Regions from separate parts of the Rhizobium sp. 05L429 genome, predicted to be linked through region 1. Evidence: predicted binding sites of a transcription regulator. Region 1 holds the regulator's gene; the other holds the start of a gene.
What was found. Region 1 encodes HrcA, which represses chaperone genes, less so after heat shock. Its sites were predicted from a motif close to GTTAGCACTCNCNNNNNGNGAGTGCTAAC; they were not measured.

Region 1 (5,463 bases):
GGGCCGGGCGTGGTTGGACACCTCATAGGCAGGCAGTCCTTCACGCTCGGTGATTTCCTGCGTGGCCTCATAGAGTTCAGCGGACTGGTCCCCATCAGGCACGATCAGCTTTCCGGCCTTGTGCAGGCCATAGAAGGGCGTGCCTTCCTCGATGGTCAGCTGATAGAGCGAGAGATGATCGACCGCATAGGAGATCGCTTCCTTCAGTTCGCGCTCCCATTCTTCCACCGTCTGGTTCGGCCTGGCATAGATCAGGTCGAAGGACATGCGCGGGAAGATGTCGCGCGCCAGCTTGATCGCCTTCAGCGCATCGGCGACGTCGTGCAGCCGCCCGAGGAATTTCAGGTCACGGTCGTTGAGCGCCTGCACGCCGAGCGACACACGGTTGACGCCGGCAGCGCGATAGCCGCGGAAGCGTTCCGCCTCGACGCTGGAAGGGTTGGCCTCCATCGTGATCTCGATGCCATCAGGCACATGCCAGTACCGCGAAATGCCATCAAGGATCGCATCGACCGTTTCCGGCTTCATCAGCGAGGGCGTGCCCCCGCCGAGGAAGATGCTGGTCACCGTCTTCGGCCCGCTCATCTGGCGGGCAGTGGCGATCTCCTTCAGGAAAGCGGCGACATAGCGCTCCTGATCGACCGGCTGATGCCGGACATGGCTGTTGAAATCGCAATAGGGACACTTCGCCGCGCAGAAAGGCCAATGCACATAGACCCCGAAACCGGGCTCGCCGGTATCTGGCAGAAGCTTTGCGTCGGGCATCAGCGCAGGCGACTCGATCATGTTCAAAGCTTGGCCCTATGCTTCCAGGCAGGTTTCGACAAAGAGCTTGAAGGCGCGGGCGCGATGCGACAGAGCCTGCGGTTTGCCGATACTCCAGCCATGCTTTTCTTCCGCGCTCATCTCGCCGAACGTCACATCATAGCCTTCCGGCTGGAAAACCGGATCATAGCCGAAACCCTGCATTCCGCGCGGCGGCCAGGCGACGGTGCCTTCCACTTCGCCGCGGAAAAGCTCGGTATGGCCATCCGGCCAGGCAAGGCAGAGCACGCTGACGAAACGCGCGGTGCGCTGTTCGGGCTTCTTGGCGCCGGCCTTTTCCAGTGCCTTCTCGACCTTTTCCATCGCCATGCCAAAATCGCGGGTGCCGTTGCCGGTCTCCGCCCAGTCGGCCGTGTAGACACCCGGATCGCCGCCGAGTGCATCGACGACGAGACCCGAATCGTCAGAAAGCGCCGGCATGCCCGAGGCTTCAGCCGAGGCGAGCGCCTTGATCGTCGCATTTTCCTCGAAGGTCGTCCCGGTTTCCTTGGGTTCGATGAAATTGAGTTCGGCAGCCGATTTGGCGGTAAAGCCGAGCGGCCCGATCAGATCCTGAATCTCGCGGATCTTGCCCTGGTTATGGCTGGCAACGACAATGGTCTTGGTTTCGAGCTTACGCATAAAATATCCTTATTCCATGCCCCAGATTTTCGCCTCCGCGCATTCCAGGCTGTTGCCATCAGGATCGCGGAAATAAATCGATCGGCCGCCCTGCGGCCAGTGAACCTCGGATTCGATACCGATACCGGCTGCCTGCAGCTTCCTGGCCATCTGATCGAGATAATCTCCCGAAACCCTGAAGCAGGCATGGCCCTTTCCGGTCGTGCCATGCGGCGGAACCTGCAGACTGTCAGGTGCCGGCGGCTTCATCGTTTCCTTCGGGTTAAAGATCAGCAGTACGCCCGATCCGCACCGGAAGAACACATGGCGGTTGCCCGACCGTGCGATCTTCTCGAGACCCAGCACATTCCCGTAGAAGGCTTCAGCCGCATCGAGATCTGCGGCATAAAGCGCGGTTTCAAGAATGCCTTCGATCGGGTGGGCCATTACCGCCTCTTGGTCCGGCTGTCCCCGAAACGGGGACAAGGAAAATTCATTGATAGGCCCGAACGGATGCCCTCAGGCGATTGCCTGCTTCTGCAGGTCCACCAGTTCGGCGATACCGGCCTTGGCAAGGCCCATCAGCGAAGAAAATTCTTCCTCGGTGAAAGGCGTGCCTTCCGCCGTGCCCTGAATCTCGACGATACCGCCGGCGCCCGTCATGACGAAATTGGCATCGGTTTCGGCAGAAGAATCTTCGAGATAGTCKAGGTCGATAACCGGCTGGCTGGCGAAGATGCCGCAGGAGATCGCCGCGACATGATCCTTCAGGACGCGGTCGGCCTTGATCATGTTGCGGGTTTCCATCCAGCGCAGGCAGTCGTAAAGCGCAATCCAGGCCCCGGTGATGGAGGCCGTACGCGTGCCGCCATCCGCCTGGATAACGTCGCAGTCGAGCGTGATCTGGCGCTCGCCGAGCGCGGTCAGGTCGACCACAGCGCGCAGCGAACGGCCGATGAGGCGTTGGATCTCCTGCGTGCGGCCACCCTGTTTGCCGGTAGCGGCTTCGCGCTTCATACGCTCGCCTGTCGCGCGCGGCAACATGCCGTATTCGGCGGTAACCCAGCCCTTGCCGCTATTGCGCAGCCATGGCGGTGTCTTGTCTTCAAGGCTTGCCGTGCAGAGCACATGCGTATCGCCGAATTTCACCAGGCAGGAGCCTTCGGCATGCTTGGAAAAATTGCGCTCGAAGGAGACCTTGCGCATCTGGTCTGTTTTTCTGCCTGAAGGCCGCATTCTCTTCTCCTGAAACATGATGCCGAAAAGCGTGAGCGGGTCCCGGCAATGCCATGCCTGCATCTGTATTGTCGCCCGCTTCTACGATTGGCTGCGTGCATTTGCAAATTCCCTTTTGCCACGGGGGTAAGTTTGGCTATATTTCCCGGATATCATTCAGTACGGGTGCGAAAGTTCATGAGCTACAGGTCGACATCGGTTTCGGATGCCGTGGCCGCGCTGGATGAACGATCCAAGGAAATCTTCCGACGTATCGTCGAAGGTTATCTGGAGCACGGCGAACCGTTGGGTTCCCGCAATCTGTCACGTCTTCTGCCCATGTCACTGTCGCCCGCCTCTGTGCGCAATGTCATGAGCGACCTGGAAGAACTGGGGCTCATCTATTCGCCGCATGTCAGTGCCGGCCGCCTGCCCACGCAGGTGGGGCTGCGCTTCTTTGTCGATGCCTTCATGCAGGTCGGCGATCTCTCTGTCGAGGAGCGCGCCAGCATCGACCGACAGGTGCGGGCCGGAAACCGCGACAATCCCGTGGAATCGATGATGAACGAGGCAAGTCGCATGCWCTCGGGCATTTCGCGCGGCGCCGGCCTCGTCATCACGTCCAAGAGCGATTCGGTGCTGAAGCATGTCGAGTTCATCCGCCTGGAGCCTACCAAGGCTCTGGCCGTGCTTGTCGGTGATCACGATCAGGTGGAAAACCGAATCATCGAGCTGCCTGCGGGCGTTACCTCTTCGCAGCTCACCGAAGCCGCAAATTTCCTCAACGCGCACATGACCGGGCAAACGCTGCCGGAATTGCGCCTGCAATTGAGCCGACTGAAAGATGAAGTTCGCCACGAGCTCGATGCGCTGTCGCGGGATCTCGTGGAGCGTGGCATTGCCGTATGGGCCGGCAACTCGGACGAGACAAAGCCAGCGCAACTCATCATCCGCGGCCGCGCAAACCTGCTGGAAGGCGTGGGCGGGGCGGAAGACCTCGACCGTCTGCGCCTGCTCTTTGACGACCTGGAGAAGAAGGACAGCTTGATCGAGCTCCTGAACCTTGCTGAAAGCGGACCCGGCGTGCGCATCTTCATCGGTTCGGAGAACAAGCTCTTCTCGCTTTCCGGTTCCTCCCTGATCGTTGCCCCCTATCGCGATGACGACGACCGCATTGTCGGAGCGGTGGGCGTGATTGGCCCCACGCGGCTTAATTATTCCCGCATCGTGCCGATGGTGGACTATACGGCCCAGCTCGTGTCGCGCCTTTCGCGCGGATCTCTCTGATCCCTCACGCGAAACCGGCTGAATTTCAGCTTCTTCGTCACGCAGACTTGATTTTTTCCGGCCAAACATCGATATCGGGCGCATCTGAGAATATATGAACCGGAGACCGTCATGACTGATGAAACGACGCAAAACGGACCTGACGCAGCTGCGGCAGAAGCCGCAGCCCACGCTGCCGCAAACGTCGAGAATGAAGCCGTGAAGGAAGCAGCTGCAAGCGAACCAGATCCGCTTGAGCTTCTGAAGGCCGAGAATGCCGAACTGCGCGACCGCTATTTGCGGCTCGCGGCCGAAATGGACAATCTGCGCCGCCGCACGGAGCGCGAGGTCAAGGATGCCAAGTCCTATTCCGTCGCAGGCTTCGCTCGCGACATGCTGGCCGTCTCGGACAACCTGCGCCGCGCGCTCGACTCCATTCCTGCCGAAGTGAAGGAAACGGCCGATGCCGGCCTGACCACGCTGATTGAAGGTGTGGATATGACCGAGCGTTCAATGCTCTCGGCTCTCGAGCGCCACGGCGTTCGCAAGCTGGAGCCGGTTGGCCAGAAGTTCGACCCGAACTTCCATCAGGCGATGTTCGAAGTGCCGAATACCGAAGTGCCGAACAATACGGTCGTGCAGGTGGTGCAGGCCGGTTTCTMCATCGGCGAACGCGTGCTGCGCCCGGCCATGGTCGGCGTTGCCAAGGGTGGTCCGAAACTCGTCGAAGCCGAGGCCAACTCGGTGCTGGACGAGAAGGACGCCTAAGACGATAAGGACGCCCGACAATTAAGAAAAGGCCGCGCTGGCGGCCTTTTCTGTTCCTGTCTAACCTTGGTGGATCATATCCGCGCGAAGCGCTCGATCAGCAGATCGAAGAATCCGTCGGCATCCACGTGGCGCATGACCTTCGCATTGCGCTTGCGGTCGGTCACATGCCACCAGTCGACGACCGTCATGCCGACTGTCAGCTCCGACGTCACCTCGATCTCGACATTGCAGTCCCGGCCCTTGAAGAGTTCGGGTTTCAGCAGGTAGGCCACCGTCGTCGGGTCGTGCAGCGGGCCGCCGTCCGAGCCGTATTTTTCGATGTCGAAGCGCTCGAAGAATTCCAGCATCTCCACCATCGCCTTGGCCGGCGCGGTGCCGATCTCGGCCATCCGCTTCACCCGGTCCTTGCGGGTCAGAAGCTGGTGCGTGACGTCGAGCGGCATCATGACGACAGGCACGCCCGAGCGAAACACAATGTCGGCCGCTTCCGGATCGACGTAGATGTTGAATTCCGCAGCCGGCGTGATATTGCCGCCTTCAAAGAAACCGCCACCCATCATCACAAGCTCGCGGATACGCGGAATGATGTCGGGCGCCTTCCGGAAAGCCATGCCGATATTGGTCAGCGGTCCGAGCGTACAGAGCGTGACGGTGCCTTCCGGCTCGCGTCGCAGCGTTTCGATAATGAAGTCGACGGAATGCTGTGCCTGCAGCGGCATCGTCGGCTCGGGAAGGGTCGGGCCATCGAGGCCGGTCTTGCCATGCACATGCTCGGCGGTAACCAGC
Region 2 (7,523 bases), on a different contig from region 1:
ATGTCAGTGACGGCTTTCGCCTATCACATCATGTCCATACCGCCTGTTCAGCGCGCTTGACGCGCTGAACCACTTTGGATGATGGGCGGCTTTACGGACGATGCTGTGAAAGGCCGTTGGCCTATCACATCATGTCCATACCGCCCATGCCGCCCATGCCACCAGGCATTGCCGGAGCGTCCTTCTTCGGCAGCTCGGCGATCATGGCTTCCGTGGTGATCAGCAGCGAGGCAACCGAAGCTGCGTTCTGCAGAGCCGTACGGACAACCTTGAGCGGGTCGACGATGCCCATGGCGATCATGTCGCCATACTCGGACGTCTGGGCATTGTAGCCGTAGTTGTCTTCGTTCTTGTCGAGAACCTTGCCGACAACGATCGAAGCTTCGTCACCAGCGTTTTCTGCGATCTGGCGAACCAGAGACTGCAGAGCGCGGCGAACGATGTTGACGCCGGCTTCCTGATCCTGGTTTTCACCCTTGACAGTGATCTTCGTGGAAGAGCGCAGGAGAGCGATACCGCCGCCCGGGACGATGCCTTCCTGAACAGCAGCGCGCGTCGCGTTGAGAGCGTCGTCGATGCGGTCCTTCTTTTCCTTCACTTCGATTTCCGTCGAGCCGCCGACGCGGATAACGGCAACGCCGCCAGCGAGCTTGGCAAGACGTTCCTGCAGCTTTTCGCGGTCGTAGTCGGAGGTGGTTTCTTCGATCTGAGCCTTGATCTGGGCAACACGGCCTTCGATGTCGGACTTGGCGCCAGCGCCGTCGACGATCGTGGTGTTTTCCTTGGAGATCGAAACCTTCTTGGTACGGCCGAGCATGTCGAGGGTGACAGACTCAAGCTTGATGCCAAGGTCTTCGGAAATGACAGTGCCGCCCGTCAGGATGGCGATGTCTTCCAGCATGGCCTTGCGGCGGTCGCCGAAGCCCGGAGCCTTGACAGCAGCGATCTTCAGGCCGCCGCGCAGCTTGTTGACGACGAGCGTAGCAAGAGCTTCGCCTTCGACGTCTTCAGCGATGATGAGGAGCGGCTTGCCGGTCTGAACGACAGCTTCGAGAACCGGGAGCATGGACTGCAGGTTCGAGAGCTTCTTTTCGTGCAGCAGGATGAAAGCGTCTTCGAGGTCAGCAACCATCTTTTCCGGGTTGGTGACGAAGTACGGGCTCAGGTAGCCGCGGTCGAACTGCATGCCTTCGACGACTTCGAGCTCGGTTTCAGCGGTCTTGGCTTCTTCGACGGTGATGACGCCTTCGTTGCCAACCTTCTGCATGGCTTCAGCAATGTCGAGACCGACCTGCTTGTCGCCGTTTGCGGAGATCGTGCCGACCTGTGCAACTTCTTCCGACGTGGAGATCTTCTTGGCCTTGGCCTGGAGATCCTTGACGACTTCAGCAACAGCGAGGTCGATGCCGCGCTTCAGGTCCATCGGGTTCATGCCGGCTGCTACAGCCTTGTTGCCTTCGCGAACGATGGCCTGTGCAAGAACCGTGGCGGTCGTCGTGCCGTCGCCGGCAACGTCGTTGGTCTTCGAAGCAACTTCGCGGACCATCTGGGCGCCCATGTTTTCGAACTTGTCTTCGAGTTCGATTTCCTTGGCGACCGAAACACCGTCCTTGGTGATGCGCGGAGCGCCGAAGGACTTGTCGATAACGACGTTACGGCCCTTCGGACCAAGCGTGACCTTCACTGCGTCAGCGAGGATATCGACGCCGCGCAGCATCTTTTCGCGCGCGCTGCGGCCGAATTTTACTTCTTTAGCTGCCATTTTGAGAACTCCTGAAAAGGGGTGTCAGCGATTACAGGTGAAAGACATCCGGCTGATTAGCCGATGATGCCCATGATGTCGGCTTCCTTCATGATGAGAAGGTCTTCGCCGTCGATCTTGACTTCGGTGCCCGACCACTTGCCGAACAGAATGCGGTCGCCGGCCTTGACGTCCAGCGGAACGACCTTGCCGGATTCGTCACGAGCGCCGGAGCCGACGGCGACGATTTCGCCTTCCTGCGGCTTTTCCTTGGCGGTGTCCGGGATGATGATGCCACCCTTGGTCTTGGCTTCGGATTCAACGCGGCGAACGACGACGCGATCGTGAAGCGGGCGGAAATTGGTGCTTGCCATTGTCTAATCCCTCGATCAAATGACATTCGCGGACCGGGGTGGCCCACAATGGAGATGTTAGCACTCAACTCCTGTGAGTGCTAGCGCCGTGCATTTAGGGATGGCTCCAGAAGGAGTCAAGAAGAGCCCTCACGGATTTTTGTGCCGGAATTGTGGAGATGGCGGGATTTGTCCGACGTCGTTACCGAGCCGCGGCTGGTCCATCTTTCTCACAGCGCTGGTCGGGATGGCGCGCGCTTGGTCCTGCAGTGCTCGCCATCCTCCGTCACGCTGTTCCGCTCCAAGGTTAGATGGTGAAGAGCCTTGGCTTCTGTGGCTCGCGGCGTTCTTCGCTTGACGTAGAAATGCCTTGCCATCGAAGCCCGCCTTTGCAATGTCACCGGTGACCGAAAGCGAAGCAGGAAAGCGGAATGGCAAAGCGGATTGCGAACTTCTCCGAGATCACCGATCGATACGATGTGGTGCTCTGTGATGTCTGGGGCGTCGTCCATAACGGCGTCGATCCGTTTCCGAAGGCGGGCGAGGCGCTGGAGGCAGCCCGTGCGGCCGGCCTGACCGTCGTTCTCATCACTAATTCGCCGCGCGTCTCCTGGCAGGTCGTCGAGCAGCTGCGCCAGATCGGCGTGCCCGACAGCGCCTATGACCGCATCGTCACCTCGGGCGATGTCACGCGTACGCTGATTGCCGAAGGTCCGCGCAAGGTCTTCCTGCTCGGCCCCGAGCGCGACAGCCCGCTCCTTGAAGGCCTCGATATCGAGCGCGCCGCTGCCGGCGAAGCCACCTCCGTTGTCTGTACCGGCTTTTTCGACGACGAGACGCAGACGCCCGAGGACTACACGGACATACTGCTGGACTTCAAAGCTCGCAACGTGCCGATGATCTGCGCCAATCCCGATCTCGTCGTCGAGCGCGGTCACCGCATCATTCCCTGCGCCGGTGCCATGGCCGCCTATTATGAACAACTCGGCGGTTCCACKCGCATTGCCGGAAAACCGCACCGGCCGATCTATGAGGCGACGCTTGTCGCTGCCCGCGAGGTCCGCGGCGATTTCCCCATCGATCGCGTGTTGGCGATCGGCGACGGCATGCCGACGGATGTCCGCGGCGCCTTGAATTATGGGCTCGACCTTCTCTACATCAGCGGTGGTATCCACGCGAAGGAATATACGTTGAACGGCGAAACCGACGAGGCGATCCTCAACGCCTATCTCCAACGGGAAAAAGCCGCACCCAAGTGGTGGATGCCGCGCCTCGCATAAGAGAAAACAAGCCGATGACCGTTTTCCACCGCAATGAAACCCGCGATCCGCTGCCCGAGCATTTGAAGGGCGGCGTCATCGCCATCGGCAATTTCGATGGCGTTCATCGCGGCCATCAGTCGGTGCTGAACCGGGCGCTCGATATTGCCAGCGCGCGCGGGGTGCCGGCTCTCGTGCTGACCTTCGAGCCGCATCCGCGCACCGTCTTCAAGCCGGATGCGCCGGTCTTCCGGCTGACACCCGCGCCACTCAAGGCGCGCATCCTGGAAGAGCTGGGCTTCAACGCGGTCATCGAATATCCTTTCGATTACGAATTTTCCCAGCGCTCGGCGGAAGAGTTCATCCACTCCATCCTGAAGGACTGGCTCGGCGCGTCCGAGGTGGTGACCGGCTTCGATTTCCATTTCGGCCGCGGCCGCGAGGGTGGGCCTGCCTTTCTGATGGACGCCGGCAACAGATATGGGTTCGGCGTCACTCTGATCGACGCGTTCCGCGACGAGAATACCGACGTCGTCTCCTCGAGTCATATTCGTGCGCTGCTGAAGGAAGGCGATGTCTCCTCGGTCGCCGCCATGCTCGGCTATCGCTATACCGTGCAGTCGAAGGTCATTGACGGCGAGAAGCTCGGCCGTCAGCTTGGCTTTCCGACCGCCAACATGCGGCTGCCGCCAGAGGCGGAGCTTGCAGCAGGCATCTATGCCGTCCGCTTCCGCCTCGAAAACGGCAAGCTCCATAATGCGGTGGCGAGCTATGGCCGCCGCCCAACGGTGACGGAAAACGGCGCGCCGCTGCTCGAAACCTATCTCTTCGATTTCAGCGGCGATCTCTACGGCCAGACCTGTTCGGTGTCCTTCTTCGGCCATCTGCGTCCCGAACTGAGGTTCGACGGGCTTGATCCGCTCGTCGCGCAGATCAAGCGCGACGAGGAGGAGGCGAGGGCGCTTCTGTCAGGCGTCCGGCCGCTCGGCGAGCTGGATCGGAAGCTCTGTTTCGACTGAGCAATTCCAGCAAGTGCATAGCGGTTTTGCGTCCGGAATTGCATAATAACAAGGTCATGCTCAGGCCGTGCCGAGCGCTGGCTGAGCCTTCTGGCGCGGGAGTGGTGGAAAGGCGAGTGCAATGCCTGCCGCACCGAGCCCAACCAACGCGGAGCCGATGAAGAGCCACGAGTAGTTGGCATAGCTATCGTAGATCCAGCCGCCGATCAGCGGTCCGAAGGCCATGCCGATGCTGGATAGCATCGTCGCCGCCCCGAACACCGTGCCGATGATGCGCGGGCCGAAATATTCACGTGCAAGCACCGCATAGAGCGGCATCACCCCGCCATAGGCGCTGCCGAAGATCACGGCGAGTGCATAGAACTCCCCGAGCTTGCTGACGGCAAGATAGGTGGCAAGGGCTGCCGCTTGCACCAGCAAGCCCGCGATGATGACCGGCTTCACGCCGATCCGGTCCGCCAGCGTGCCGTAGACCAGGCGACCGCCGAGACCGGCCAGGCCCTCGACGCTATAGATGCTGACGGCAGCCATAGGAGCTACGCCACAGAGTGTCGCGTAGCTCACCATATGGAAGATCGGCCCGGAATGGGCAGCACAGCAGGCAAAGAAGGTAAGCCCGAGAACGATGAACTGCGGCGAGCGGAAAACCTTCCACAGATTTGGAGTTCCGCCATCGGTTGAGACGATGACCTCATGCGTATCCTGGGGCGGTGAGGGCCGGCGGCGCACAAGCAGGGCCGCGGGGATCATCAGGATGAGCGCACCGATGCCGATGATCATCATCGCCGGTCGCCATTCATAGGCGGTAATGAGCCAGCGTGCGAAGGGCGAAATCGTCATCGGTGCAACACCCATGCCCGCTGAAACCAGCGATACGGCAAGGCCGCGGTTCTCGTCGAACCACTCCGTGGTCGCTGCGATCATCGGCGCGAAGAAGGCGCTGGCCGAGAGGCCGACAAGCACGCCATAGGTCAACTGGAACTGTAAGAGCGTTTCCGCCCGGCTGGCGAGAACCAGTGCCAGCCCGAGAATGACGGAGCCGATCAGCACGACAGGGCGCGGCCCGTAGCGATCGCTGGCCGCGCCCCAGAAGAAGCCGCCGATACCCATGACGATGAAATTCAGCGTCATGGCGCTGGCAATGCCGGCATGCGACCAGCCGGTGGCATCGGCGATCGGCTGCTGGAAGATGGCGAGCGAAAACATGGCGCCGAGCGCCACGCACGTCATCAGTGCGCCGGCCGCGACGATAACCCAACGATAGGAACTGCTCATATCCTCATCACTCCTTGCGGGCGGGTTTGATCGGCATGATGAATTTTCGCTGCCCGTGTGTCAAAGACGTTCGGACAAAGGGGAATTCGACAGGGGTTTTGGATTTTTTGCATTGGGAGTAGCAAAACCGTAGCCATGGATGCCTACCGTTCGTTTTTTGATGCGGAAGGCATTCGGGTTGCGGCTTTTCACGAGGTTGCGGGTCCGAAATCCCTCTTCCTTTTCCGCTGAAAAGCGCTTATGAACCGGCCCGATGAGTAAATTCCGGCTGGCGCATTCGATACGAATTATCGGCCCGGTCTTCCGCGCGCGCTGAGCGGCCGGAAGGTCCGGGTTTTCGGCGCTTGGATTGAGCAAGCGCTTTCCGTCACCACAGATTTCATATCCGCGAGCCCTTGTCGGGCCGCCAGAAGCGATTGTTACACATGACCGAAACAGCCGAAAAGATCGATTACTCGAAGACCCTCTATCTGCCCGAGACGGATTTCCCCATGCGCGCCGGCCTGCCGCAGAAGGAGCCGGAACTCGTTGCCCGCTGGCAGCAGATGGATCTCTACAAGAAACTGCGTGCCTCGGCCGCCGGCCGCGAAAAATTCGTCCTGCACGACGGCCCGCCCTATGCCAACGGCAACATCCATATCGGCCACGCGCTGAACAAGATCCTCAAGGACGTCATCACCCGCTCCTTCCAGATGCGCGGCTACGACTCCAACTACGTTCCCGGCTGGGACTGCCACGGCCTGCCGATCGAATGGAAGATCGAGGAAGAGAACTATCGCGCCAAGGGCAAGGCCAAGCCTGACCTGACCGAGCCCTCGGCGATGATCGAATTCCGCCGCGAATGCCGCGCCTATGCCGAAAAGTGGATCGCCATCCAGGGTGCCGAATTCCAGCGTCTCGGTATCGTCGGCGATTTCGAAAACCCGTACCTGACGATGAACTTCCATGCGGAAAGCCGCATCGCCGGCGAACTGCTGAAGATCGCCAGGAGCGGCCAGCTTTATCGCGGCTCCAAGCCGATCATGTGGTCGGTCGTCGAGCGCACTGCGCTCGCGGAAGCCGAAGTCGAATACCACGACTACGAGAGCGACACGATCTGGGTGAAGTTCCCGGTCGCGGAAGGCCCTGCTGGTGTCAAGGATGCCTTCGTCGTCATCTGGACCACCACGCCCTGGACGATCCCCGGCAACCGGGCAATCGCCTATTCCTCGCGTGTTGCTTACGGCCTTTACGAAGTGACGGCTGCCGAGAACGATTTTGGTCCGCGTCCGGGCGAGAAGCTGATCTTTGCCGACAAGCTCGCTGAAGAATCCTTCGCCAAGGCAAAGCTGCAATACAAGCGGCACGCCGACGTCTCGGTCGAAGATCTCGCCGGCATCGCCTGCGCGCATCCGCTGAAGGGTCTCGGAGGCGGCTATGAATTCGTCGTGCCTTTGCTCGATGGCGACCATGTCACCGATGACGCCGGTACCGGTTTCGTCCACACCGCGCCGAGCCATGGCCGTGAGGACTTTGACGCCTGGATGTCGGCTGCCCGCTCGCTCGAGGCACGTGGCATCGACACCAAGATCCCGTTCCCGGTGGACGACGGCGGTTTCTACACCGCTGATGCCCCCGGCTTCGAAGGCGCGCGCGTCATCGACGATAACGGCAAGAAGGGCGATGCCAACGACCGTGTCATCAAGGCGCTGATCGAGCGCGGCGCACTCTTTGCCCGCGGTCGCCTGAAGCATCAGTATCCGCATTCCTGGCGCTCCAAGAAGCCGGTGATCTTCCGCAATACGCCGCAGTGGTTCGTCTATATGGACAAGACGCTGGCGGACGGCACGACGCTACGCACCCGTGCGCTGAAGGCAATCGACGATACCCGCTTTGT

Region 2: the regulator HrcA is predicted to act here: its motif matches at 2,172-2,200, upstream of groES (co-chaperone GroES).

Annotation. Positions count from the first base shown of each region.
Region 1 covers NZ_JBFTNV010000008.1:27,920-33,382, reverse strand. Annotated here, with positions in the region: gene hemW (radical SAM family heme chaperone HemW) at 1-786, opposite strand, end outside; gene rdgB (RdgB/HAM1 family non-canonical purine NTP pyrophosphatase) at 802-1,446, opposite strand; gene AC1DNW_RS10325 (VOC family protein) at 1,456-1,872, opposite strand; gene rph (ribonuclease PH) at 1,945-2,661, opposite strand; gene hrcA (heat-inducible transcriptional repressor HrcA) at 2,839-3,927, shown strand; gene grpE (nucleotide exchange factor GrpE) at 4,039-4,674, shown strand; gene AC1DNW_RS10305 (nucleoside hydrolase) at 4,749-5,463, opposite strand, start outside.
Region 2 covers NZ_JBFTNV010000043.1:13,249-20,771, forward strand. Annotated here, with positions in the region: gene groL (chaperonin GroEL) at 125-1,762, opposite strand; gene groES (co-chaperone GroES) at 1,819-2,115, opposite strand; gene AC1DNW_RS31760 (TIGR01459 family HAD-type hydrolase) at 2,526-3,374, shown strand; gene AC1DNW_RS31765 (bifunctional riboflavin kinase/FAD synthetase) at 3,389-4,372, shown strand; gene AC1DNW_RS31770 (MFS transporter) at 4,433-5,647, opposite strand; gene AC1DNW_RS31775 (hypothetical protein) at 5,708-6,004, opposite strand; gene ileS (isoleucine--tRNA ligase) at 6,073-7,523, shown strand, end outside.